DNA from 3 places in the Xanthomonas sp. NCPPB 1132 genome. Region 1 is predicted to be linked to each of the others. Evidence: predicted binding sites of a transcription regulator. Region 1 holds the regulator's gene; each other region holds the start of a gene.
The links. Region 1 encodes FliA, which starts transcription of late flagellar genes. Its sites were predicted from a motif close to TAAAGTTTNNCNNNCNNNGGCCGATAA; they were not measured.

Region 1 (7,726 bases):
GGTCGGCATAGGGGATGGCCCATGCCTCGTGGTTGGCGTGCTCGTCGTGGGAGTGCTTGCGGGCCATTGGCAACTCAATGCAAGAATCCGGCCAGTTTCGATTCGATGTTGCGCGGGTTCTCGCCCTGGGCGATGGCGATCAACCCTTCGATGATCATTTCGCGCTCGCCGCAGCTGTGCTTGATCACGCTCTTGAGCTTGGCGGCCATCGGCAGGAACAGCAGGTTGGCCGAGGCGATGCCGTAGATGGTGGCGGTGAACGCGGCGGCGATGCCGTGGCCGAGCTTGCTCGGGTCGGCCAGGTTCTTCATCACCGCGATCAGGCCCAGCACCGCGCCGATGATGCCCAGGGTCGGTGCGTAGATGCCCATGCCCTCGAACACCTTGGCCGCGGCCAGGTCGCAATGTTCCTGGCCGTCCAGGTCGATCTCCAGCATGTGCCGGATGGCTTCCGGCTCCACGCCGTCCACCAGCATCTGCAGGCCCTTGCGCACGAACGGATCCTGCTGCTGCGGCACCTGGTTCTCCAGCCCGAGCAGGCCCTGGCGGCGCGCGATGTTGCTCCATTCCACGATCTGCTTGAGCAGCGCCTGGCGATCGCTCGGCGGCGGCCACAGGATCCACTTGGCGATCTGGAACGCACGGCGGAACACGGACGGCGGGGTGTGCACCAGGATCGCGGCGACGGTGCCGACGATCACGATCACGAACGCAGCCGGCGACCACAGCGCCGAAATGCCGGCGCCCTTGAGGATGCTGCCGCCGATGAGCGACAGAATCGCCAACAGCAGGCCGATGAGACTGAGCTTGTCCATGCAGGAGGTATCGGCAACGGGGCTTGGGACTTGATGGGGGCGGGATTTGGGATTGGAGATTGGAGATTCGCAAGAGCGCGAGGGCAGAGGGTTGGTCGGTGTGCCGTAGGAGCGGCTTCAGCCGCGACGCGCGGACCTTGGCGCGTTACCTGAGCACAATCGTTCGGATCGTCTCGGCAATTGGCACTGCGCTGTGCGTGCTATCGTCAATCCCAGCCTCACCGCGTCGCGGCTGAAGCCGCTCCTACGGCGGAATCAGGGAAAACGAGGCGCCAGGGAAGTCGCCGTTGCGAATCCCCACTCCCGAATCCCCAATCCCAGCTCCTCAAGCCTTCAAGCCATCCACATCCAGGATCAGCGCCAGGCGGCCGTCGCCGATGAGGGTGGCGCCGGCGTAGCCGGGCAGGCCGCGCAGGGAGCGCGGCAGCGGCTTGATCACCACTTCCTCGCGGCCGCGGACCTGGTCCACGACCAGGCCCATGCGCGATTCGCCGGCCTGCAGCACCACCACGGTGAGCAGCGGCAGTTGCGGGGCGTCGATGTTGAGCCACTGGCGCAGGTCCACCAGCGGCAGGGTGTGCGACTGCCGGTCGAGTACGGCGCGGCCGTCGAACCAGCCCAGCGAGCGGCGCGGGGCATGCAGCACTTCCACCACGCGCGCCAGCGGCAGCGCATAGACGGTGTCGCCGGCCTGCACCAGCAGGGTCGGCAGGATCGCCAGGGTCAGCGGCACGCGGATCAGGAAGCGGCTGCCGCGGCCCAGTTCCGACTGGATCTGGATCTGCCCGCTGAGTTCGCGGATGCGCGATTGCACCACGTCCATGCCGACGCCGCGGCCGGAGATGTCGGTGACCTCGGACTTGGTCGAGAAGCCGGGCAGGAACACCAGGTGCAGACATTCCTCGGTGGTCAGGCGGGCGGCGGCCTCGGGGTCGATCAGGCCCTTCTCGCGGGCCTTGGCGCGCAGCCGTTCCGGGTCGATGCCGGCGCCGTCGTCCTGCACCTCGATGCTGACGTAGTCGCCTTCCTGCTGCGCCGACAGGCGCACATGGCCGCCGCGCGGCTTGCCGGTGGCTTCGCGCAGGGCCGGGGCTTCGATGCCGTGGTCGATCGCGTTGCGCACCAGGTGCACCAGCGGATCGGCCAGCGCCTCGACCAGGTTGCGGTCCAGTTCGGTGTCGGCGCCGATCAGCTCAAGCTCCACTTCCTTGTTGAGCGAGCGGGCGACGTCGCGCGCCACCTTGGGGAAGCGCGAGAACACCTTGCCGACCGGCTGCATGCGCGTGCGCATCACCGCCGACTGCAGGCGCGCGGTGGCGATGTCCAGGCTGCTGACCGCGCGGTCCAGTTCCTCGTCGCGCAGGCGCACGCGCAGGGTCTTGAGACGGTTGCGCGAGAGCACCAGTTCGCCGATCAGGTTGACGATCGCGTCCAGGCGCTTGGTGTCCACGCGCACGGTGTGCTCGGGCTCGGCGGCCTTGGCCGGGGCGGCCGCGGCCTTGGGCGCGGCGCTGGGCGCACGCGGCGCCGGCTGCAGCGCCTGCGGCGTGGCCGCCGGCGGCGCATCGCCGTGCAACTGGTCCAGCAGCGCCTCGAATTCGTCGTCGCTGATCAGGTCTCCCGCAGCCGCGGCGGTGGCCGGGATGGCGGCCGCTGCTACGGCGGGCGCCGGCGCGGCGCTCTTGGCCGGTGCCGGTGCCGGCGCGGCGTCGCCGTGCGCGTCGAACTGCGCGATCAGCTCCGGCGGCGCGCGCGGCGGCTCCTGGCCGCTGCCGAAGGCGTCGAGCATCGACTGCAGGTAGTCCAGCGACTGCTGGGCGGCGTCGAAGTGCCGCGCCTGCAGGGTGGCCTGGCCGGCGCGGGCCATGCCCAGGGTTTCCTCCGCGGCGTGGCACAGCTCGACCATGGCGTTGATCGCCAGGAAGCCGGCGCCGCCCTTGAGCGTGTGGAAACCGCGGAACACGGCGTTGAGCTGGCCGCTGTCCTCGGGCGCCTGCTCCAGCGACACCAACTGCTCGCCGAGCCGGTCCAGGATTTCCTGGGCCTCGATGATGAAGTCGGCAGCGATGTCGTCGGGTACGGCGCTCATAAAGTTACAGTCCTAGTCCGGACAGCAGGTCGTCGGCGTCGTGCTGCGACACGCCGTGGCGGTCCAGGCCGGGCAGGGCCGGGCCGGCCAGGCTGCCGTCGGCCTTCCTGTTTTCTTCCTTCGGCGGCAGACCCAACGCGCCGAAGCCCTCGTGCACGCGGCGCACGATGCCGGCAACGCGGCGGATGATCTGCCCGGTCAGGTCCTGGAAGCTCTGCGCCAGGGCCATTTCGGTGAGGTTGTGGCGGATCTTGTCGAGGATCTCGCCCTGGTCGCCGCTGAGGCCGCCGGCGGCGAGCTGGTCGGCCAGCGCACGGCATTCCTCGGCCAGGTCCAGGGTGCGGTGGCTGGCCTGTTCGGTCATCTCCACCACGTGGTCCAGGCGCGAGCAGGCGTCGTCCAGCTCGCCGGCCTCGCTGGGCACCACCGGCAGTTCGCCGAGCGCCTGCCCAAGATCGCGCGCGAGCCGGCTCAGGCCCTGCATCATCGGCCGCGTGCGCCAGGCGGCGAGGGTGTCGATCTCCCTGCGCCAGCCGGCCTCGTCGCCGTTTTCCAGCGCGTCCAGCGCGCCTTGCAGGCGTTCGATCAGGGCGGTACGTTCGGCGGTGGCTTCCATTTAGGCGGTCGCTCCCAGGCGTTCGAAGATCTTGCCCAGCTTCTCCTGCAGCGTCTGCGCGGTGAACGGCTTGATGATGTAGCCGTTCACGCCGCACTGCGCGGCCTCGATGATCTGCTCGCGCTTGGCCTCGGCGGTGACCATCAGCACCGGCAGGTGCTTGAGCTTGTCGTCGGCGCGGATGTTGCGCAGCAGATCGATGCCGGTCATGCCCGGCATGTTCCAGTCGGTGACCACGAACTCGAACGGCGCCGAGCGCAGCGCGGCCAGGGCGCTGTTGCCGTCTTCGGCCTCGGCGGTATTGGTGAAGCCCAGATCGCCGAGCAGATTCTTGACGATGCGTCGCATCGTCGAGAAATCGTCCACGATCAAAATCCGCATGTTCTTGTTCACCACTGACTCCTGAGGGTTCCTATTCTTCGTCTTCCAGACCGGCATCGGCGACCTCGAACGCCTTCAGGCGTCCGCGCAACCGTACCGTGGCCTGGCCATGGATCTGACACACGCGCGACTCGCTGACCCCGAGCACCGCGCCGATTTCCTTGAGGTTCAATTCCTGCTCGTAGTACAGCGACAGCACCAACTGCTCGCGTTCGGGCAACTGCGCGATCGCCTTGCCCAGCTCGCGGCCGAATTCGCTGCGCTCGAGCATCTGCTGCGGATTGGGTCCGCCCTTGGCGATGGTATCCAGCTCGCCATGGTCCTCGATGCGCGACTCCAGGCTCAGCACCTGGCCGCGGGCGGCATCTTCCATCAAACGCAGGTATTCGGGAAGCGGCATGTCCATCGCCGCGGCCACTTCGTTGGCGGCGGCGGCGCGGCCGGTGCTCTGTTCGATCTTGCGGATCGCCGAGGCGGCGTCGCGGGCGCGGCGGTGCACCGAGCGCGGCACCCAGTCGCCACGGCGGATCTCGTCGATCATCGCGCCGCGGATGCGGATCGAGGCGTAGGTCTCGAACGAGGCGCCCTGTTCGGCGTCGTAGCTGCGCGAGGCCTCGATCAGGCCGATCATGCCGGCCTGGATCAGATCGTCGATCTCGACGCTGGCCGGCAGCCGCGCCGCCAGGTGGTGGGCGATGCGCCGGACCAGGTCCGAGTGCTGGGTGATGTAGTCGTTGGCGCTGTTGCGCTGGACGGCGCGGTAGTGGGCGGCGGCGTTCATGCGGCCACCCCGCGCTGGATGATGCGTTCGACGAAGAACTCGACGTTGCCGCGCGGGGCGGTCGGCGCCTGCCAGCGCGCGGTGCGCCGGGCGATCTCGGAGATCGCCTGCGCCGACGGGCTGGACGGGTAGGCCTTGACCACCGGCTGCTGGCGCTGCACCGACAGGCGCAGCCAGTCGTCCTGCGGCACGCAGCCCAGGTAGTTCAGCGACACATCGCCGAGGAACTTCTCGCAGACCCGGCTGAGCTTGTCGTACAGCAGGCGGCCTTCGTTGAGGTCGCGGACCATGTTGGCGACGATCTGCACCCGGTCCACCCCGCGCTCGCGCGAGAGGACCTTGATCAGGGCGTAGGCGTCGGTGATCGAGGCCGGCTCGTCGCAGACCACCACCACCGCGTCCTGCGCGGCCTGGCAGAAGGTCAGCACGCTGTCGGTGATGCCGGCGGCGGTGTCGACGATCATTACGTCCAGCTCGCGCTGCAGTTCCGAGAACACGTTGACCAGGCCCACGTGCTGGGCCGGCGGCAGCTCGGCCATGTAGCGGCGGCCGGAGGCGGCGGGCACCACCATCAGCCCGTTGGGCATGTCGATCAGCACCTCTTCCAGGGTGCAGCGCCCGGCCACCAGGTCGGCCACGGTGAACTTGGGGGTCAGCCCCAGCAGCACGTCGACATTGGCCAGGCCCAGGTCGGCGTCCAGCAGCAGGGTGCGCTTGCCCATGTCGGCCAGCGCCATGGACAGGTTCACCGAGATGTTGGTCTTGCCCACGCCGCCCTTGCCGCCGGTCACGGCGATGGTGCGCACCGGACCCAGCGGTTCGCTGCGCGTCGCCGACAGGGGGAAGGCATTGGTCAGATTGACGTAGTCACGCGACGGCATGGGTCTGCTCCGGAGTACAGGGCTTATCGGCAGCGCGCCGCAAATCTTCAAGGCGCAATACCAGGCTGGCGGCGTTGGCGCGGTGCAGGTCGTCCGGCACACGCTGTCCATCGGTCACCCAGGTGATGGGGAGGCGGTGGTCCACGACCACCGACAAGGCACTGCCGAACCGCCCGGTCTCGTCCAACTTGGTCATGATGACCCCCTGTGGGTCGGCGCCGGCGAACCGGCGCACCACCTCGTCCAGGTCGGAGAAATGGGCGTTGGCGGGGAGTACCAGTAAGGATCGGACCACCCGCGAGGCGCGCAGCCAGTGCAGCTGGGCAGCCAGGGCGCGGTCGCGCTGGCCCATGCCGGCGGTGTCGATCAGCACCAGCTTGTAGTCGGCCAGCCGCTCCAGCAGCTGCTGCAGCGCGGCGTCGCTGTCGGCCTCGTGTACGGCGATGCCGAGCTGGCGGCCGTAGCTGTGCAACTGTTCGCGGCCGCCGACGCGGATGGTGTCGGTGGTGACCAGGGCCACGTCGCGGGCGGCATGGCGCTCCAGGAAGCGCGAGGCCAGCTTGGCGATGGTGGTGGTCTTGCCGGCGCCGGTCGGGCCGATCAGGGCGATCACGCCGCCTTCCTCGAGCGGGTCCAGCGCGGCGATCGGCAGGCGCTTGGAGAGCAGGCCCAGCATCAGCCCGCGGCCGCGGTGCAGCTCCAGGTCGGCGGGGATCTGCATGACCACGTCGCGGGTGATGCCGCTGTCGAAGCCGTAGTCGTCCATCAGCTCCAGCGCCTGGGCGCGCACCGGCGAGCCGCGCAGGCGCTCGTCGGTGAGGCGGTTCATCTCGCGCTCGATCATCTGCCGCATCAGCGCCAGTTCGTCGCGCAGCTGCGTCAATTGTTCGTCGTTCTGCGGGGCGGGGAAGGTCGGCACCGCCGCCAGCGTGGCGGCCGCCGGGATTCCGGCAGCGGCCGGCGCGTCGGCCTTGGCCACGCTCGGCGCGGCCGGGGCCGGAGCCGTGCTCGGGCTCGCCAGCGGGGTCAGCGCCACCGCGGCGACGTCGTCGCGCCAGGCCGGCATGGCCTCCGCGGCCGGGGCCGGGGCCGGGGTTGCGGCGGCGAACGGGCTGGGCATGGGTACGCTGATCGGGGCGTTGCGGAACACGTCCTCGGGGATGCTGAAGTCGGCGCGGCCGGTGACCGGTGCCGCGGCCTTGGCCGGGGCGGCCTGGCGTGCGGCGGCAGCCGGGGCGGCCGCGGCGGGCATCGCCGAGGCGGCCAGGGCGGCCGGCTGGGTCAGCGGCCGTGCGGCGGGAGCGGCCGGCGCGGCACTGCCGCGGCGCTCGCTGATCGCGGCCATCATCGCCATCGCCGGGCTGGCGGCGGCGCTGTCGCTCCGTGCAGCGCGCGGGGCGGGAGCGGCCGCTGCCTGCGCGGCCGCGGCGCGCGGCGCCTCGTCCGGGCGCACCGCATCCAGCGCCCGCTGCACCAGGGCCTCGTCGTAGTTGCTGGCGGCGACGATCTCGATGCCCTCGTCGGTACGCCGATTGGACAGGATCACCGCATCCGGCCCGTGCTCGTCGCGCACCATCCGGAAGGCGGTGCGCATGTCGGGGGCGACAAAGCGTTTGATCTTCATGGGTGGGAGCCGGGAATGGGGAATGGGGAATGGGGAATGGATGCGTGATCGGTGCCGATACGTGGCGGGCCGCGGTGTCGTGTCTGGTTTTTCGTGATCGTGTTCATTGCTCTCTCCGCTGCCGGGGCAAGGGTGCGATTCCCCATTCCCTGTTCCCGATTCCCGTCATCTCAACTGATCGTCCCCACCAGCTTCAGCCGCTTGTCCTCCGGCACTTCGCTGTAGGACAGGACCGACAGCGCGGGGACGCTGTGGCGGACCAGGCGGGCGAGGGCGGCGCGGACCTGCGCCGGGACCAGCACCACGGCCGGTTCGTTGCGCGCCTCCTGCTTGCTCACGCAGTCCGCCAGACTTTGGTGCAAGCGCTCGGCCAGTCCGGGTTCCAGCGCCGCGCCGTTGCCCTGGGTAGAGTCCTGCAAGACACGTTCCAATTGCGGGGCCAGGGTGAACACCGGCAGTTCCGGGGCCATGCCGGCGATCTCCTGGACGATGAACCGGCCCAGGGCGTTGCGCACCGCGGCGGTGAGCGCGCCGGGTTC
Region 2 (7,726 bases), 670 kb from region 1:
GCGGCGCCGATGAAGTGGGTACGCCGGCCAGCCGGCCCAGCGCCAGCGGCACCCAGACCTGGCGCTTCCACATGGACCACACCCGCGACGTTGCGTTCGCCGCCTCGCCGGCCTTCGTCTGGGATGCGGCGCGGATCAACCTGCCCGCGGGCAAGCATGCGCTGGCGATGTCGGTGTATCCGCGCAGCGCGGTCGGCAGTGACAAGTGGGGCCGCTCCACCGAGTTCGTGAAGGCCTCGATCGAGCACTTCTCGCAGTGGTATCCGTACCCGTGGCCGGCGGCGGTGAACCTGGGCGGCCACGGCGCCGGCATGGAGTACCCGGGCATCGTCTTCGACGACATGGAGGACGGCGGCAAGCAACTGTTCTGGATCACCGCGCACGAACTGGGCCACGGCTGGTTCCCGATGATCGTCGGCTCCAACGAGCGCCGGCATGCGTTCATGGACGAGGGCTTCAACACCTTCATTGACGTCTACGCCTCCGACGCGATCAATCACGGCGAATTCGCGCCCAAGCGCGATGGCGAGTACGCGCCCGGCGGCGGCAACCCGGTGGACGAAATCCTGCCGCTGCTGGCCGACGCGAAAGCGCCGACCCTGCTCGATCGCGCCGACGCCACCAGCGAGACCTACCGGCATCCGCTGACCTACTTCAAGGGTGCGCTGGGCCTGGTGCTGCTGCGCGAACAGATCCTCGGGCCGGCGCGCTTCGATCCGGCGTTCCGCAAGTACATCGCCACCTGGGCCTACAAGCACCCGACGCCGTCGGACTTCTTCCGGCTGATGGAGAGCGAGTCCGGCGAGGACCTGAGCTGGTGGTGGCGCGGCTGGTATTTCAACAACTGGCAGCTGGACATGGGCGTGCGCGCGGCCGCCTACGTCGACCACGACCCGGCCAAGGGCCTGCTGGTGACCCTGCGCAGCCGCCAGAAGCTGGTGATGCCGGCGACCCTGCGCATTGACTTCGCCGACGGCAGCCACCTCGACCAGCGCGTGCCGGTGGAGACCTGGATGCAGCAGACCCAGCCGCAGATCCGTGTGCCGAGCACGCAGAAGGTGCTGCACGTGACCTTGGATCCGGACCACGTGCTGCCCGACGCCGACCGCAGCGACAACCGCCTCGATACGGTGAGCTGAGCCGCGCGCGGCGGTCCGCAGTACCGCCGCGCCCGCGCAAACGTGCTGCGGCCGCAACATTCGCGGCCGCCCGCCATCGGCGCGCGCCTGTCCCTGTTCGCCGCGCCGTTGGTGTTGGCGGCGCGTGCGATGCGCGTGCGTTCGCCGTCGTTGCCGGCGGCCGGCGCCCACCGTGGCGCGCGTGCAGACGGCCTGTCTCCGCCTGTCGCTGTCTGTCTCCTGCGGACCGTGCGTGTCCGCTTGTCCTGTCCTGTGCGGCGAACGGAGTGTGGGATTCCAGTTCGGTGTCGCGGCGATTGCGTGGGCCGCCGCGCGCATTCCAAGAATGCGCCGGCCCCCACGCCCCCGTGTTGGCGCATGCGCGCACTGCCATGTGGCCTGCACTCATCGCGACAGATGGGAGAGAGATCATGCAGCAGCAGTTCCGCAAGGGCGCATTGGCGCTCGCTCTGGCCTTGTGCGCCGCTCCGGCCTTCGCCGGCCCGGTCGGTTATGGGGCCAACACCACCGGCGGCGGCAGTGCCATCCCGGTCAACGTCGCCACGATGGAGGCGATGCAGGCGGCGATCGACAACTACGCCGGCTCCGGCGGCCTGGTGCTCAACTACACCGGCAGCTTCAACTTCGCCAGCATCACCGACGTGTGCACGCAATGGAAGCTGCCGGCCAAGACCGTGCAGATCAAGAACAAGCGCGACATCACCATCAAGGGCGCGAATGGCTCGTCGGCGAACTTCGGCGTGCGCGTGGTCGGCAACGCGCACAACGTCATCATCCGCAACATGACCATCGGCCTGCTGCCCGGCGGCGAGGATGCCGATTCGATCTCCCTGGAAGGCAATTCCAGCGGCCAGCCGTCCAACATCTGGGTGGACCACAACACCATCTTCGCCTCGCTGACCAAGTGCGCCGGCGCCGGCGACGCCTCCTTCGACGGCGGCATCGACATGAAGAAGGGCGTCAACCACGTCACCGTGTCCTACAACTACATCCACGACTACCAGAAGGTCGCGCTCAACGGCTACAGCGACAGCGACACCCAGAATGCCGCCGCACGCACCACCTACCACCACAACCGCTTCGAGAACGTGGAATCGCGCCTGCCGCTGCAGCGGCGCGGCTTGAGCCACATCTACAACAACTACTTCAACAACGTCTTCACCTCCGGCATCAACGTGCGCATGGGCGGCGTGGCGCTGATCGAGGCCAACTACTTCGAGAACATCAAGAACCCGGTCACCTCGCGCGACAGCAGCGAGATCGGCTACTGGGACCTGATCAACAACTACGTCGGCAGCGGCATCACCTGGACCGTGCCGGAAAGCACCAGCAAGCCCTACGCCAACGCGACAACCTGGATTTCGTCCAAGACCTACCCGGAGCCGCTGGGCTATCTGTACACGGCGATCCCCGCCGCGCAAGTCAAGGCCAAGGTCATCGCCACCGCCGGTGCAGGCACCAATCTGGCCGAATGAAGCGCCCCGCCTCCGTGCCCGATGGCGCGGAGGCGGTCGACGGCGGCTGAACTGTGTGTCGTTTGCCGCATGTCGGCCGCACCCGCGTCGCGGCCGCGGCAACGGCCGCTCGGGCCGTATCGCATCGGCGACGCCAGAGCAGGCCATTAATTCACATGGATTTCACACGTGCGGACCGATCGGGGAACGGTCCCCGTGCGGCGTGCACGCGCCGGTCACAAGGTTGACCCAATTCAAAAAACTGTGCGCAGTTGCGCATCAAGAATCGCAGCCGACCGCCGTTACCTACTGCGAGTACCCGCACGGGACATCGCCGATGCGGTCGGGGCTGGAAGTGTCCTTTCCTTCTTCTCCGTCGCATCGCGCCCAGGCCGTTGGCCTGAGGGCGTCCTGCGCGATCCAGATCGTGGCGCGGGTCGCTCTCCTTTTCTTACTTGGTGCCTGCTCATGATCGGAATCCTGCAACGCTACAACGTCGGGACGCGGCTCGCGTCCGCCTTCGGCGTCCTCATCCTGCTGTCCTGTGCGCTCGTCGTCGCCGGTCTGCTGACGTTGAAACAGGCGCGCGACATGATGGACACCATCGTCAACCGACGCATGCAGATCCTCGATTACACCAGCGAGATGCGCAACGCCAGTTCGCTGATCGCGATCAACCTGCGCAACATCGTGCTGCCGACCACGCAGGAGGAGAACGAAGGCTTCACCAAGATCGTCGAAGAGCAACGCCGCTACTACGACCAGATCCACGACAAGCTCTATGCGATTCCGGTCAGCGACGCCACCGGCACGCAGATGCGCAAGCAGATCGACGACGCCTACCAGCGCACCCGCGCGGCCAACCAGCAGGTGCTGGAGCTGGGCATGCACTACAAGCCCGACGAAGCTCTGAAGGTGATGCTGGGCCAGGCCGCGCCGGCGAACAAGCAATGGCAGGACGCCATCACCGCCTATGCCAACCGCCAGCGCGTGCGCGGCGCCGAAGCCTACGCCAGCGCCAACGCGGCGATGGACCGCGGCCGCAGCCTGCTGGTGTCCGGCGGCATCGTCGTGGTCCTGGTCAGCGGCCTGCTGGCGTGGCTGATCACGCGTAGCCTGACCGTGCCGCTGACCCGTGCCACGCGCGTCGCCGAGGCCATCGCCAGCGGCAAGCTGGACAACGACGTGCGCACCGATGCCCGCGACGAGACCGGGCGCCTGCTGGTCGCGATGCAGGGCATGCAGCAGCAGGTCAGCAACCTGATCGGCGCGCAGTTGGAGATGGCCAAGCGCCATGACGCCGGCGAAGTCAGCCATCGCATCGAAGCGCAGGCCTTCCCCGGCGACTACGGCCGCATGGCCGCCGAGACCAACGCGCTGGTCGCCTCGCACCTGGCGGTGAAGACGCGCCTGGCGCAGATCATGGGCCGCTACGCGATCGGCGACCTGTCGCAGGACATGGACCGCTTGCCGGGCGAAGAAGCGGTGCTGAGCCAGACCATGGACGAGGTCAAGGCCAACCTGTCGGCGATGAACGGGCAGATCAAGCAACTCGCCACCTCCGCCGCGGACGGCGATTTCAGCGCGCGCGGCGACGCCGAGCGCTTCCAGTACGACTTCCGGGTGATGGTGGAGAGCCTGAACCAGCTGATGGCCACCGCCGACGGCAATCTGCAGGCGCTGTCGACGCTGCTGCAGGCGATCGCCGCGGGCGACCTGACCGCGCGCATGCACGGCGACTTCCGCGGCGTGTTCGCGCAGATGCGCGACGACGCCAACGCCACCGCCGAACAACTGGCCGGCATCGTCGGCCGCATCAAGCATTCGGCGGTGTCGATCAATGCCGCGGCCACCGAGATCGCCGCCGGCAACGACGACCTGTCGCGCCGCACCGAACAGCAGGCCGCCAGCCTGGAAGAAACCGCAGCCTCGATGGAGGAGTTGACCTCCACGGTGCGCCAGAACGCCGAGCATGCCCGCCAGGCCAACCAGTTGGCGGTGGGCGCCGCCTTGGTCGCCTCGCAGGGCGGGGCGGTGGTCGGCCAGGTCGTGACCACCATGAGCGGGATCGAGGATGCGTCGCGGCGCATCGCCGATATCATCTCGGTGATCGACGGCATCGCCTTCCAGACCAACATCCTGGCCTTGAACGCCGCGGTGGAAGCGGCGCGCGCCGGCGACCAGGGCCGTGGCTTCGCCGTCGTCGCCAGTGAGGTGCGCACCCTGGCGCAACGTTCGGCCAGCGCTGCCAAGGAGATCAAGGGTCTGATCGACGACTCGGTGAGCCGTGTCGCCGAGGGCTCGGCGCTGGTCGACCAGGCCGGCAAGACCATGACCGAGATCGTGAGCTCGGTGCAGCGCGTCACCGACATCATGGGCGAGATTTCCGCGGCTTCGCAGGAGCAGTCGGCCGGCATCGAGCAGGTCAACCAGACCGTGACGCAGATGGACGAGAGCACCCAGCAGAACGCTGCGTTGGTGGAAGAGGCCAGTGCGGCGGCGCGCTCGATGGAGCAGCAGGCGGTAGAACTGAGCCAGGCCGTGGCGCTGTTCAAGCTGGACGCCTCGGCGGCCACGCCGGTGGTCCAGGCGCCGCGTCAGCACGCCGCCCCGGCGCCCGCAGGCAAGCGCAGCGTCGGTCCGGCAGTCGTGAAGGCCTTGCCGGCACGACGTGCGGCACAGCCGGCAGCGGCGATGGCGGTGGACAAGGACTGGCAGGAGTTCTGAGCCGCACGAGGTTGTGTCATCGGGCGGGCGGCGCAGTGCGCGCCGCTCGCTCTGTCGAAGGCCGGCGGCCCTGGTGCCGCCGGTGTCGTGTCCAGCCGATCCGGGCGCCGCGTGCGGCAGCCGAGCGACCGCATCCTGGTCGATGCGGCGACTGGCCGGAGGGCGTCGCCACCGCGTGCCTTTGCGCCGTGCATCGCCGTCACGTTGCTCCTCCTGCGCAGGCGCGCGCGCAGTCTGCCGCATGCGTCGCCGTCATCCGTGCATCCATCGCGCGTCACCGTCGACGTGCCTCCATGTCGCGCACGCGCCGAGCGCCGTCGCGCAACTTCTCTTCTCCGACAGATGCGGCAATGCGAACGCGATCGCGTTTCCCCGCCTGTGCCGCGCATCCGGATGGGGGCGTGCGCCATCGGATCGACCCATTTCCCGTTCGCCGCGCGTGCGTGCTGCAAGCAAACGTCATGCCGCTTGTTGCAACAAGGAATGCACACGCCTTTCACGCAAAACCGTCGGTTCGCGCGTCGCGCGCATGGGCTCTCCACACCCCTGTCATATGCCTGAGGGTGTTCAATAAATTCTCTGCAATCGCCTCTCAAGTCCGGCCACGGGGGGCCGTTACATCGCCCGCACATTGAGCAGGGTGCGGTATCAAGCGTTTGATTTGAAACGCTTTTTTCACGGTTTCTTCATCCTGATTCGATGCGGGCGCGCACAACGGCGACTGGTCGGCGTGCGCGGTCCGGGGCACCTGATCGCCCCTTTCAAATTCCCCCAAACAGGCCATTCCATGATTGCATTCCTTCAGCGCTACAACGTCGGTGCCCGGCTCGCCACCGCGTTCGGCCTCCTCATCCTGCTGTCCTCGGCGCTGGTCGTTGCCGGGCTGTTCACCCTGTTCCAGGCACGCGAGCGGCTGGACGGCATCGTCCAGCGCAACATCGCCGCGATCCGCGCTTCCAGCGAGATGCTCAACGCGAGCTCGGCCGTGGCGATCAATGTCCGCAACATCGTGTTGCCGACCTCCCAGGAGGACAACATCCGCTTCGCCAAGGTCATTACCGAGCAGCGCGCGCGCTACCAGGAGGCGCGCAAGCGGGCGGGCGCCATTCCCAGTGGTGCGCAGAGCCAGGCCGTGCTGGCGGAAGTCGATCGCGCGCGGCAGCTGACCGTGGACGTCAACAACCGCGTCATCGATCTGGGCATGCACTACAAGCCTGACGAAGCACTGGCCCTGCTGATGGGGCAGTCCGCGCCGCTGACGCAGAAGTGGCAGGACGCCATCGCCCGCTACGCCGATCTGCAGGCCACCCGCAGCAACGAGGCCTATGCGGCGGCGACGGCGGCGATGGCGCGTGGGCGCGCCATGCTCATCGCAGGCGGCCTGGCGGTGGTGCTGGTCAGCAGCGTGCTGGCCTGGTTGATCACCCGCAGCCTGACCGTGCCGCTGAATCGCGCCACCCGTGCCGCCGAGGCCATCGCAGCCGGCCGCCTGGACAACGACGTGGCCACCGACGCGCGCGACGAACCTGGCCGCCTGCTGCTGGCGATGAATGGGATGCAGACGCAGTTGCAGCGCTTCTCCCGCGAAACCACGTTGATGATCGAGCTGCACGCGGACAAGGACATGAGCCACCGCATGCCGCAGGACTTCCCCGGCGTGTACGGTGAACTGAGCAAGGGCATAAACACCATGATGTTCGAGCACCTGGACGCCATCGTCGACGCCATCGACGTGCTCAACGCATACGCCAACGGCGACCTGCGCCGCGATGCCCGCCGCCTGCCCGGCAGCCGCGCGGTGCTGCACGAATCGATGGACGCGGCCAAGGCCAGCCTGCTGGCGATCAATACCGAGATCAAGCGTCTGGCGGCGGCGGCCGCGGCCGGCGACTTCAGTGCCCGCGGCGATGCGGCCAGTTTCCAGCACGACTTCCGGCTGATGGTGCAGGACCTCAACGCGATGATGGAGGTCAGCGATCGTAACCTGGGCAAGCTGTCGTCCCTGCTGCAGGCCATCGCCGCCGGCGATCTCACCGCGCGCATGCACGGCGAGTTCCACGGGGTGTTCGCGCGGATGCGCGACGACGCCAATGCCACCGCCGACCAGTTGACCGGTATCGTCGGCCGCATCCAGACCGCGGCGGTCAGCATCAATGCCGCCGCCACCGAAATCGCCACCGGCAACGACGATCTGTCGCGTCGCACGGAGCAGCAGGCCGCCAGCCTGGAGGAGACCGCGGCCTCGATGGAGGAGCTAACCTCCACGGTGAAGCAGAACGCCGAACACGCGCGCCAGGCCAACCAACTCGCCAGCGGTGCGGCCTCGGTGGCCTCGCAGGGCGGCGTGGTGGTGGGCCAGGTGGTCGAGACCATGAGCGGGATCGAGGCGTCCTCGAAGAAGATCGC
Region 3 (7,726 bases), 890 kb from region 1:
CTGACCACGCCGCTGGCCGACGAAGCCGACGCGCCGCAGGCGCTGGCCGCCAGCGACGACAACAAGGCCGCGCTGAAGCGGCTGCAGGACGCGGTGGCCGCGCGCAGCGCCGAACTCGGCCTGCCCGACGGCCTGCTGGCCTCGCGCAAGCACCTGGAAGCCCTGCTGGAAAGCGCGCAATGGCCGCAGCCGCTGGCCGGCTGGCGCAGGCGCGAGCTGGAACCGCGGCTGCAACCGCTGCTGGCGGCCGCGCGCTGAGCGGCTGAGCCCGGGCCGCGATCGGAAATGAAAAAAGGCCAGGAATTCCTGGCCTTTTTCGTTCGCTCAGTACTTGAAGAGCGGGAACTTCAGATCCGGGTGGCGCGCCTTCCACTCGTTGTAGGCGGCGGTGCCTTCCCAGGCGGCGAACGCCTTCGGGGTGCGGCCGCGGCCGGACCAGGTTTCGCCGGTATGCGGCAACTGGTACTTCGGCTTGACCTCGCTGCGGCCACCGGCGGACTTGCTGCTGGCCGGCTTGGGCGCCGCGCTGGTCACGTAGGCGGCGATCTCGTTGCGCTGCTTGGCGCTGAAGAACTCGGCGAACTGCTCCAGCAGCGACAGCACATTGGCGTGCGCCGCATTGGTTTCGCCCTCGCGCGCCTGCCGCTCCTGCTCTTCCAGCTTGCGCATTTCTTCCTGCAGCTTGGCCTTGGCTTCGGCGATCTGTTGCAAGTTGCGAACTTCCGTCATGTGTAAAAGACCTGTCTTTAGGTAAAAAGGTATGAGGCGGACGGTATGTTGCGTCCGGAACGAAATCACTGCGGGAGATTTCGGCCGCCGAGTATATCGACTCCATGCGAGCGCTGTAGACAGCATGCTGAGCGCGTCTGCGCTGGCGCCCGACCGGCCCCGCCCCGGCGCGGCCGATGTTGCACTGCCCTCTTGGCATGCGGCCCCGTGCCCAGTTACACTACGCGTCTGATGTGGGGCGGTAGCTCAGCTGGGAGAGCGTCGCGTTCGCAATGCGAAGGTCGAGGGTTCGATCCCCTTCCGCTCCACCATCTTACCGTCTTCGACGGTGCAAACGAGGTCAGACAGCCATCGGGCTCTCTGGCCTTTTTTGTTGGCCGGTCTTGCACTTGGATGCGCTCGATCGCGCGATGTCGGCCATGCGTCGTTGGCCGGGAATCCCGAGCCTTCGTCCTGACGGACGGGAAGCGGGAGCACTGCGCTCCCGCCGCCACTTCGCTCAGTCCTGCGCGCCCTGCCCCGGCTCATCCTGGCCGGAACGCGGGCCGCGCTCGTGCGCCTCGCGCAGCTTCTGGTCTTCCAGGCCGGGCCGCTGCTTGGCGGTGTCGTCCTGGGCACGGTCCTGCCGGCCCTCGTGGATGCCCTGCTGCTTGCCGGACTGGGTGGTCTCGTCTTTTTTTGCCATGGTCTGCACCTCGCTGGGGCGGATGCCCGTTTCAGGCCACCCTAACGAGGCCGCCGTGATGCATGGATCACGGCGTGGCGGACCTCACGCCGCCAGCGCTGCTGTGCCGGCCTCGACGATGTCGTCGCTGCGCAGCAGCCGCGCGCGGTCCAGCAGGATCACCAACCGATCCTCCAGCTTGCCCATGCCCTGCAGCAGGTCGCGGCGGATATCGCTGCCGAAGGCCGGCGGCGCCTCGATCTGCTGCGGCGGCAGTTCCAGCACCTCGTTGACCGCGTCCACCAGCAGGCCGAAGGACTGCGTGCCACCGCCCTCGTCGGTGGCGGCGGTGGCGATGACGATGCAACTGCGCCGGGTGACCTGGCTGGGCGCGCGGCCGAGCCGCGACTGCAGGTCCACCACCGGCACCACCGCGCCGCGCAGGTTGATCACCCCGCGCACGCAGGCCGGCATGGTCGGCACCGGGGTCGGCGTGCGGTACTCGATGATCTCGTGGATGCCGGCGATGTTGAGCCCGAACAGTTCGCGATCCAGTTGGAAGGTCAGGAACTGGCAGCCGCTCTGCGGCGTGTCTCCGGCCGCGCTCTCGTAGCGATCGTTGCGCATGGTGTTCCCCTTCAGAAGTTGACGAACTGGCCTTCGTCCGGCGCATCCGCCAGCGCGTAGGCCGGCACCGGCCGCGCGCGCGGGCGCAGGCCCTTGCCGGCGTTGCGCAGCGGCCGGGTGGCGGCCGGCCTGGGCGTCACCTGCGCAGCGCGGCGTGGCGCGGCCAGGTCCTGTTCGCGGTTGAGGCGGAAGAATCCCATCGCCTGCTGCAACGATTCGGCCTGGGTGCTCATCTGTTCGGCGGTCGCCGCCAGTTGCTCGGACGCCGCGGCGTTCTGCTGCGTGGCCTGGCTGAGCTGGGACACCGCCAGGTTGATCTGGGTGACGCCGGAGGACTGCTCCTGTGAGGCCGAGGCGATTTCCTGCACCAGATCCGAGGTCTTCTTGATGCTGGGCACGATGGTGCCGAGCAGGTTGCCGGCGCGATCGGCCAGGCCCACGCTGCTGGCGGCGACTTCGCCGATCTCCTGCGCGGCGACCTGGCTGCGCTCGGCCAGCTTGCGCACTTCCGCGGCGACCACGGCAAAACCCTTGCCGTGCTCGCCGGCGCGCGCGGCCTCGATCGCCGCATTCAGCGCCAGCAGATTGGTCTGGTAGGCGATGTCGTCGATGATGCCGATCTTCTGCGCGATCTGCTTCATCGCATGGGTCGAGGCCAGTACCGCCTCACCCCCCTCCACCGCTTCCTTGGCCGCCTGCGCCGACATGCCCTCGGTGACCTTGGCGTTGTCGGTGTTCTGCGCGATGGACGCGGTCATCTGCTCCAGCGACGCACTGGTTTCCTCCACGCCGGAGGCCTGCTCGGTGGCGGCCTGGCTCAGCGACTGTGCGGTGGCGCTGACTTCCTCGGACGAACCGGCCAGCGATTGCGCACTGGCATTGACCTCGCCCACCACGTCCGCCAGACGCTCGACCATCGTCTGCAGCGCCACCATCGCGCTGGTGGTGTCGTTGGGGCGGGTCGGCACCTGCACGGTGAGATCGCCGCGGGCGATCCGCGAGGCCACTTCCATCACCGTGCTCGGCTCGCCGCCGAGTTCGCTCATCAGCGACCGCGCGATCAGGAAACCGATCGCCGACGCGCACAGCGCCGCGATCAGACTACCCACGATCAGGGTGAGGTTGGTGCGCTGCTGCAGTTGCTCGGCCTCGGCCGCGCGCACAGCCAGCAACTCGCTCTCGGCGCGGCGCACTTCGGCCATGCGGTCGCGCATCGCATCCATGTAGCCCTTGCCCTTGGAAGCGCGCACCGAGGCGGCCAAGGCCTCCATCGTCGCCTGGCCCTGGTTGACGTCCTTGCGCAGCGCGATCTGCGGATGCACCGCCTGGCTGAGCCATTGCGCCTGGGTCTGCTTCAGCGCGTTCAGGCGTTCCTGCTGCTTGGGATTGTCCGCGGTCAGTTCCTGCGCGGTGCGCAGGTGGCTGTCGAAGCTGGCGACGCCGTCGCGGTAGGGCTGCAGGAACGCGTCCTCGCCGGTCAGCGAGAAGCCGCGCGTGCCGGTCTCGATGTTGATCAGGCTGCTCAGCGCAGCATCGACTTCGGCGATCACTTTGTAGGTGTGGGTGTTCCAGTAATTGGCCTGCGACAACGCGGACACGTTGAAGTAGGCCACGCCGGCCAGCGCCAGCAGGATGCACAGGACCACGGCGAAACCGCCGTAGAGTTTGGTGGCGATCTTGAGATTCTTCAGCACGGCACTCTCCCGGCAATGGGCAGTTGTGACAACGACAGCGACACGGAACTGGCGGCGCGACCGGCGCCGCCAGGGAATGGATCAGGCGCGGCCCAGCAGTGCTTCGCTGCGGTCGCGATTGCCTGCACCGGGACGGCGCGCGGCAGCGGAGGTGGCACGCGGCGCCCAGCGCGAACCCGCAGCGCGCAGCGGCAGCGGCGCTTCGCTTTCGTCCAGCGTCTGCGCGGCGCGGCGCGCGGCGGCCGACAACTGGAAGAAGGCCATGCTTTCCTGCAACTGCACGGCCTGCGTGCTCATCGATTCGGCGGTGGCGGCCAACTCTTCGGAGGCGGTCGCGTTCTGCTGGGTGATCTGGCTCAGCTGCACCACCGCCACGTTGATCTGGGTGACGCCGGAGGACTGCTCCTGCGAGGCGGCAGCGATTTCCTGCACCAGGTCCGAGGTCTTCTTGATGCTCGGCACGATGGTCTCCAGCAATTGCCCCGCGCGCTCGGCCAGCTCCACGCTGGAACCGGCGACCTCGCCGATCTCCTGCGCGGCGACCTGGCTGCGCTCGGCCAGCTTGCGCACTTCCGCCGCCACCACCGCGAAGCCCTTGCCGTGCTCGCCGGCGCGCGCGGCCTCGATCGCTGCGTTCAACGCCAGCAGGTTGGTCTGGTAGGCGATGTCGTCGATGATGCCGATCTTGTGCGCGATCTGCTTCATCGCCGCCACCGTGGCCACCACCGCCTTGCCGCCTTCCAGAGTCTCGCGGGCCGCCTGCGCGGCCATGCCGTCGGTGACCTTGGCGTTGTCGGTGTTCTGCGCGATCGAGGCGGTCATCTGCTCCAGCGAGGCGCTGGTTTCTTCGACGCTGGCGGCCTGCTCGGTCGAGGCCTGGCTCAGCGACTGCGCAGTGGCGCTGACTTCCTCCGACGCACCGGCCAGGCTCTGCGCACTGGCGTTGACCTCGCCGACCACCTGCTGCAGTTTCTCGACCATGCGCTGCATCGCCAGCAGCAACTGCGCGGTCTCGTCGCGGCCGCGCACCTCGATCGACATGCTCAGGTCTCCCTCGGACAGCGCATTGGCCACGCTGACCGCCTTGCCGATCGGCCGGGTCACGCTGCGGCTGATGAACACGCCCAGGCTCACGCCGAGCAGCACGCCGCCGATCACGATGGCGAGCATGGTGCGGGTGCTGCTGGCGTAGATTTCGTCGGTGACATCGTTGGCCTTGGAGGCATTGGCCTCCTTGATCTCGCTCAGTTCCGACATCAGCGCATCCAGTTCGTCGGAGCTGCTGCGCACGCCCTTGGACAGTTCCGCGAGCTGCGCGTTGCCTTCCGGGAGCGGCTCGCGCATCACCGACTCGACGAACTGGCCGCGCCGCTCCAGGTAGGTCTTCCACACCTGGTCGAAGCGGGCCAGCTTGGCCAGCGTCGCCGGGTCGTCGAACGACGTCCTGGCCTTGTCCATATGCTCGACCACCTTGGCGGTGTATTTGTCGAGGCTGGCGACATGCTTGGCGCGGTCTTCCGCGGTGCTGGCCAACTGCAGGTTGGCGCGCGCGCGGCCGGCATTGATCAGATTGATGTTGGCCTCTTTCAGGTGCGACAGGCCAAGCAGCTCGCGCTCGTACAGCGCGGTGGCGTAGTCGTTGATCCGGCCCGAGTTGCGGATGCCGACCCAGCCGATGCAGGCGCCGATCGCCGCCACGATCAGGAATGCCGCCGTCAGCCTGACCCCGATTTTCATATTGCCCAACATGGTGTGTACCCCGATTTGTGTGTGTCCGCCTGCGCCGGGCGATGCATCCGGCTGCGTGTCGCGGCGCCTCGCGGAGCGATGCCTCTGACTGAGTCGCCAGAGGACCGCTGCGCTGCAACGTCATGCGTGAGGGCTATCGGCGCAATCGAGGGCGCCTTTAAATCGCGTGAAAATTGCGGAATCCCGCATAAGACAAGCGCTTTCGCGACATTCGTGAATGCGCAAGAGGCATTGCGCTGCGGTGCTCAACGCGCAGCCGAGCAGACTTGGGTCGCAGCGCACCGATGCCGCACTTGTTCTGCAATGGCAGAACATCCCGGTTTTGCACCGGAGCCAAAGTGGGATACCAACCCCTTTAATTTGTAGACAGAATGTGAAAGCAGCGCCGCGATGTCACAAGCGCGATCGTGGCGGGCGGGCGCGGCGCATTGCCTTCACGCCATCTGCGGTGCCACAAGCGTGCGCCGTTCCGCGGCAGCGCCACCGCGCAACAGCCGCTGCGCATGCGCATGCTCCTCGGCATTCATGTCCTGCAGCGGCTCGAAGCGCTCGCCGACCCAGCTCGCCATCGGCACGCCATCGCGGTACAGCACGCGCGCGCCCGGCAGCCGCGGTACCCGCGTGCCGGGGAGCACGCTGCCGAGGAGATTGGCCGGATCGGCGGCAGCCACGCACAGCCAGTGGCCGTCGCCGGGCTGGCGGCGTATCTGCCGCAGCAGGCCGATCGCCTCCGGCAGGGCGAACTGTTCGCCGGACAGGCCGTCGATGAAGCGCCCACCGCGGATCTCGCCGCGCGCCTCCAGCCGATGGTAGACGCGCAGCAGTTCGCGCCACGGCGGCAGCCACGCCGCCTCGCGCTCGAGCAGGCGCCAGCAGACCACGCCGTAGCGGCGCAGCAGGGTCCTCGCGGCGTGCTCGACCGCCTCGCTGCGTGCGGCCGGGTCGTCGACCTCGGTGTCGGCACGCAGCACCGCCCAGCGTCCGGCGTCCTGGATGCCGCCGTACAGCGCCATGCGCGGCCGCCGCCGCGACAGCACCGAGGGCCGCTTCGAGGGCGGCACCAGCAGGGCGCGCAGGCCGGCGTAGCTGTCGCAATGGACCCGGCCGGCGGCGACCAGCTCGGCCAGCGCCGCTTCCAGTTCGGTGGACAGCAGGCGCGTCGCCTCGGCGATCTCGTCGAAGAACGAGGCGCCATGCGCCTCGAGATGGTCGGCCACCTTGCGCGTGCGCGAGCCCAACGCGCCGGCTTCCGGCGCTGGCGACAGCCGCGACCAGTGGCCGGCGCTGCGCCGCGGCAGCAGCAGGATGGGCGTGCTGCGCAGCGTCGGTGCGGCGCCGCCGGCGCCGGGGCGCAGCCGCGTCCACAGCGTGCGTCCGGCGCTGCAGGCCTCGTCCAGCCACGCCGGGCGGTAGTCGCGCACCCGCGCCGGCAACAGCTCGGCCTCCCACAGCGGCGCCGCGACCTCCACGCCCTCCAACTGTGCCAGTACCGCGCCCAGCGCCTCGGCGCCGGCGACCTGCCCCTCCGCGTCCAGATGCTGCCAGCGGAACAGGAAGCGCGCGTAATCGCGCGGCGCCACCGGCTCGATCTCACGGCGCAGGCGGCCGAGGGTGTAGCGGTGGATCCGTGCCAGCAGATGGCGCTCGCACCATTCCTCGGCGTCGGCATCGGCGCTGAAGCGCCCGCCCAGCACATAGCCGTCCTGCTGCAGCGCCAGCAATCCCGCCTGCACCTCGCGCAGCGGCAGGTGCAGCGGCCCGGCCAGCGCGGGCGCGGTGACCGGCCCCAGCCCCGCCAGGCGCCAGCGCAGCAGTTCGCGCACCGCGCTGTCGCGGTCCCAGTCGGCGACCGCATAGCCCGCGGGAACGGCGATGGCCGGCTGCGCACTGGCCTGCGGGTACAGCGGCGCCACCGCCGCCAGCGCCTCGGCCGCCACCCACAGCGCCGCCGCGGCGCCGTCGACACCGTGCAGGCAGGTGGCGCGCGCGTCGGCGGCCAGTTCCTCCAGCCGCTGCCGCCACTGCGGCTGCGCGGCGACCTCGTCCGCGCTCACCACGCCGAGCGTGAGCAGCGCTTCGTGCATCTCGTCGCGGCTGCGCGGCTGCGGCCAGGCCTCCTCGCGCACCGCGGCGATCGCCTGCAGGTCCAACTGGCCGAGATCGTCGGCGCTGTCCGGATCCTGGTAGCGGCGGTTCTGCACCGCCTGGGTCCGTCGCTCCTCCAGCGGTGCATCGTCGAGGAAGGCATAGGGCCGCGCCTCCA

Region 2: AC1G9L_RS07760 (methyl-accepting chemotaxis protein) is a predicted target of FliA. The motif match lies at 5,913-5,939, and genes of this name have one in related genera.
Region 3: AC1G9L_RS14510 (methyl-accepting chemotaxis protein) is a predicted target of FliA. The motif match lies at 5,597-5,623, and genes of this name have one in related genera.

What each region holds. Positions count from the first base shown of each region.
Region 1 is NZ_CM152819.1:2,505,703-2,513,428, forward strand. Features, by position in the region: gene motD (flagellar motor protein MotD) at 1-67, opposite strand, end outside; gene AC1G9L_RS10585 (flagellar motor protein) at 75-815, opposite strand; gene AC1G9L_RS10590 (chemotaxis protein CheA) at 1,141-2,904, opposite strand; gene AC1G9L_RS10595 (protein phosphatase CheZ) at 2,909-3,520, opposite strand; gene cheY (chemotaxis response regulator CheY) at 3,521-3,913, opposite strand; gene AC1G9L_RS10605 (RNA polymerase sigma factor FliA) at 3,933-4,682, opposite strand; gene AC1G9L_RS10610 (MinD/ParA family ATP-binding protein) at 4,679-5,563, opposite strand; gene flhF (flagellar biosynthesis GTPase FlhF) at 5,550-7,187, opposite strand; gene flhA (flagellar biosynthesis protein FlhA) at 7,358-7,726, opposite strand, start outside.
Region 2 is NZ_CM152819.1:1,840,360-1,848,085, forward strand. Features, by position in the region: gene AC1G9L_RS07745 (M1 family metallopeptidase) at 1-1,139, shown strand, start outside; gene AC1G9L_RS07750 (pectate lyase family protein) at 1,550-2,614, shown strand; gene AC1G9L_RS07755 (methyl-accepting chemotaxis protein) at 3,062-5,320, shown strand; gene AC1G9L_RS07760 (methyl-accepting chemotaxis protein) at 6,108-7,726, shown strand, end outside.
Region 3 is NZ_CM152819.1:3,398,606-3,406,331, forward strand. Features, by position in the region: gene rnd (ribonuclease D) at 1-258, shown strand, start outside; gene AC1G9L_RS14480 (H-NS histone family protein) at 325-729, opposite strand; tRNA gene AC1G9L_RS14485 (tRNA-Ala) at 965-1,040, shown strand; gene AC1G9L_RS14490 (hypothetical protein) at 1,229-1,414, opposite strand; gene AC1G9L_RS14495 (chemotaxis protein CheW) at 1,499-2,020, opposite strand; partial or broken gene AC1G9L_RS14500 (methyl-accepting chemotaxis protein) at 2,032-2,949, opposite strand; partial or broken gene AC1G9L_RS14505 (CHASE3 domain-containing protein) at 3,229-3,714, opposite strand; gene AC1G9L_RS14510 (methyl-accepting chemotaxis protein) at 3,796-5,451, opposite strand; gene AC1G9L_RS14515 (DEAD/DEAH box helicase) at 5,898-7,726, opposite strand, start outside.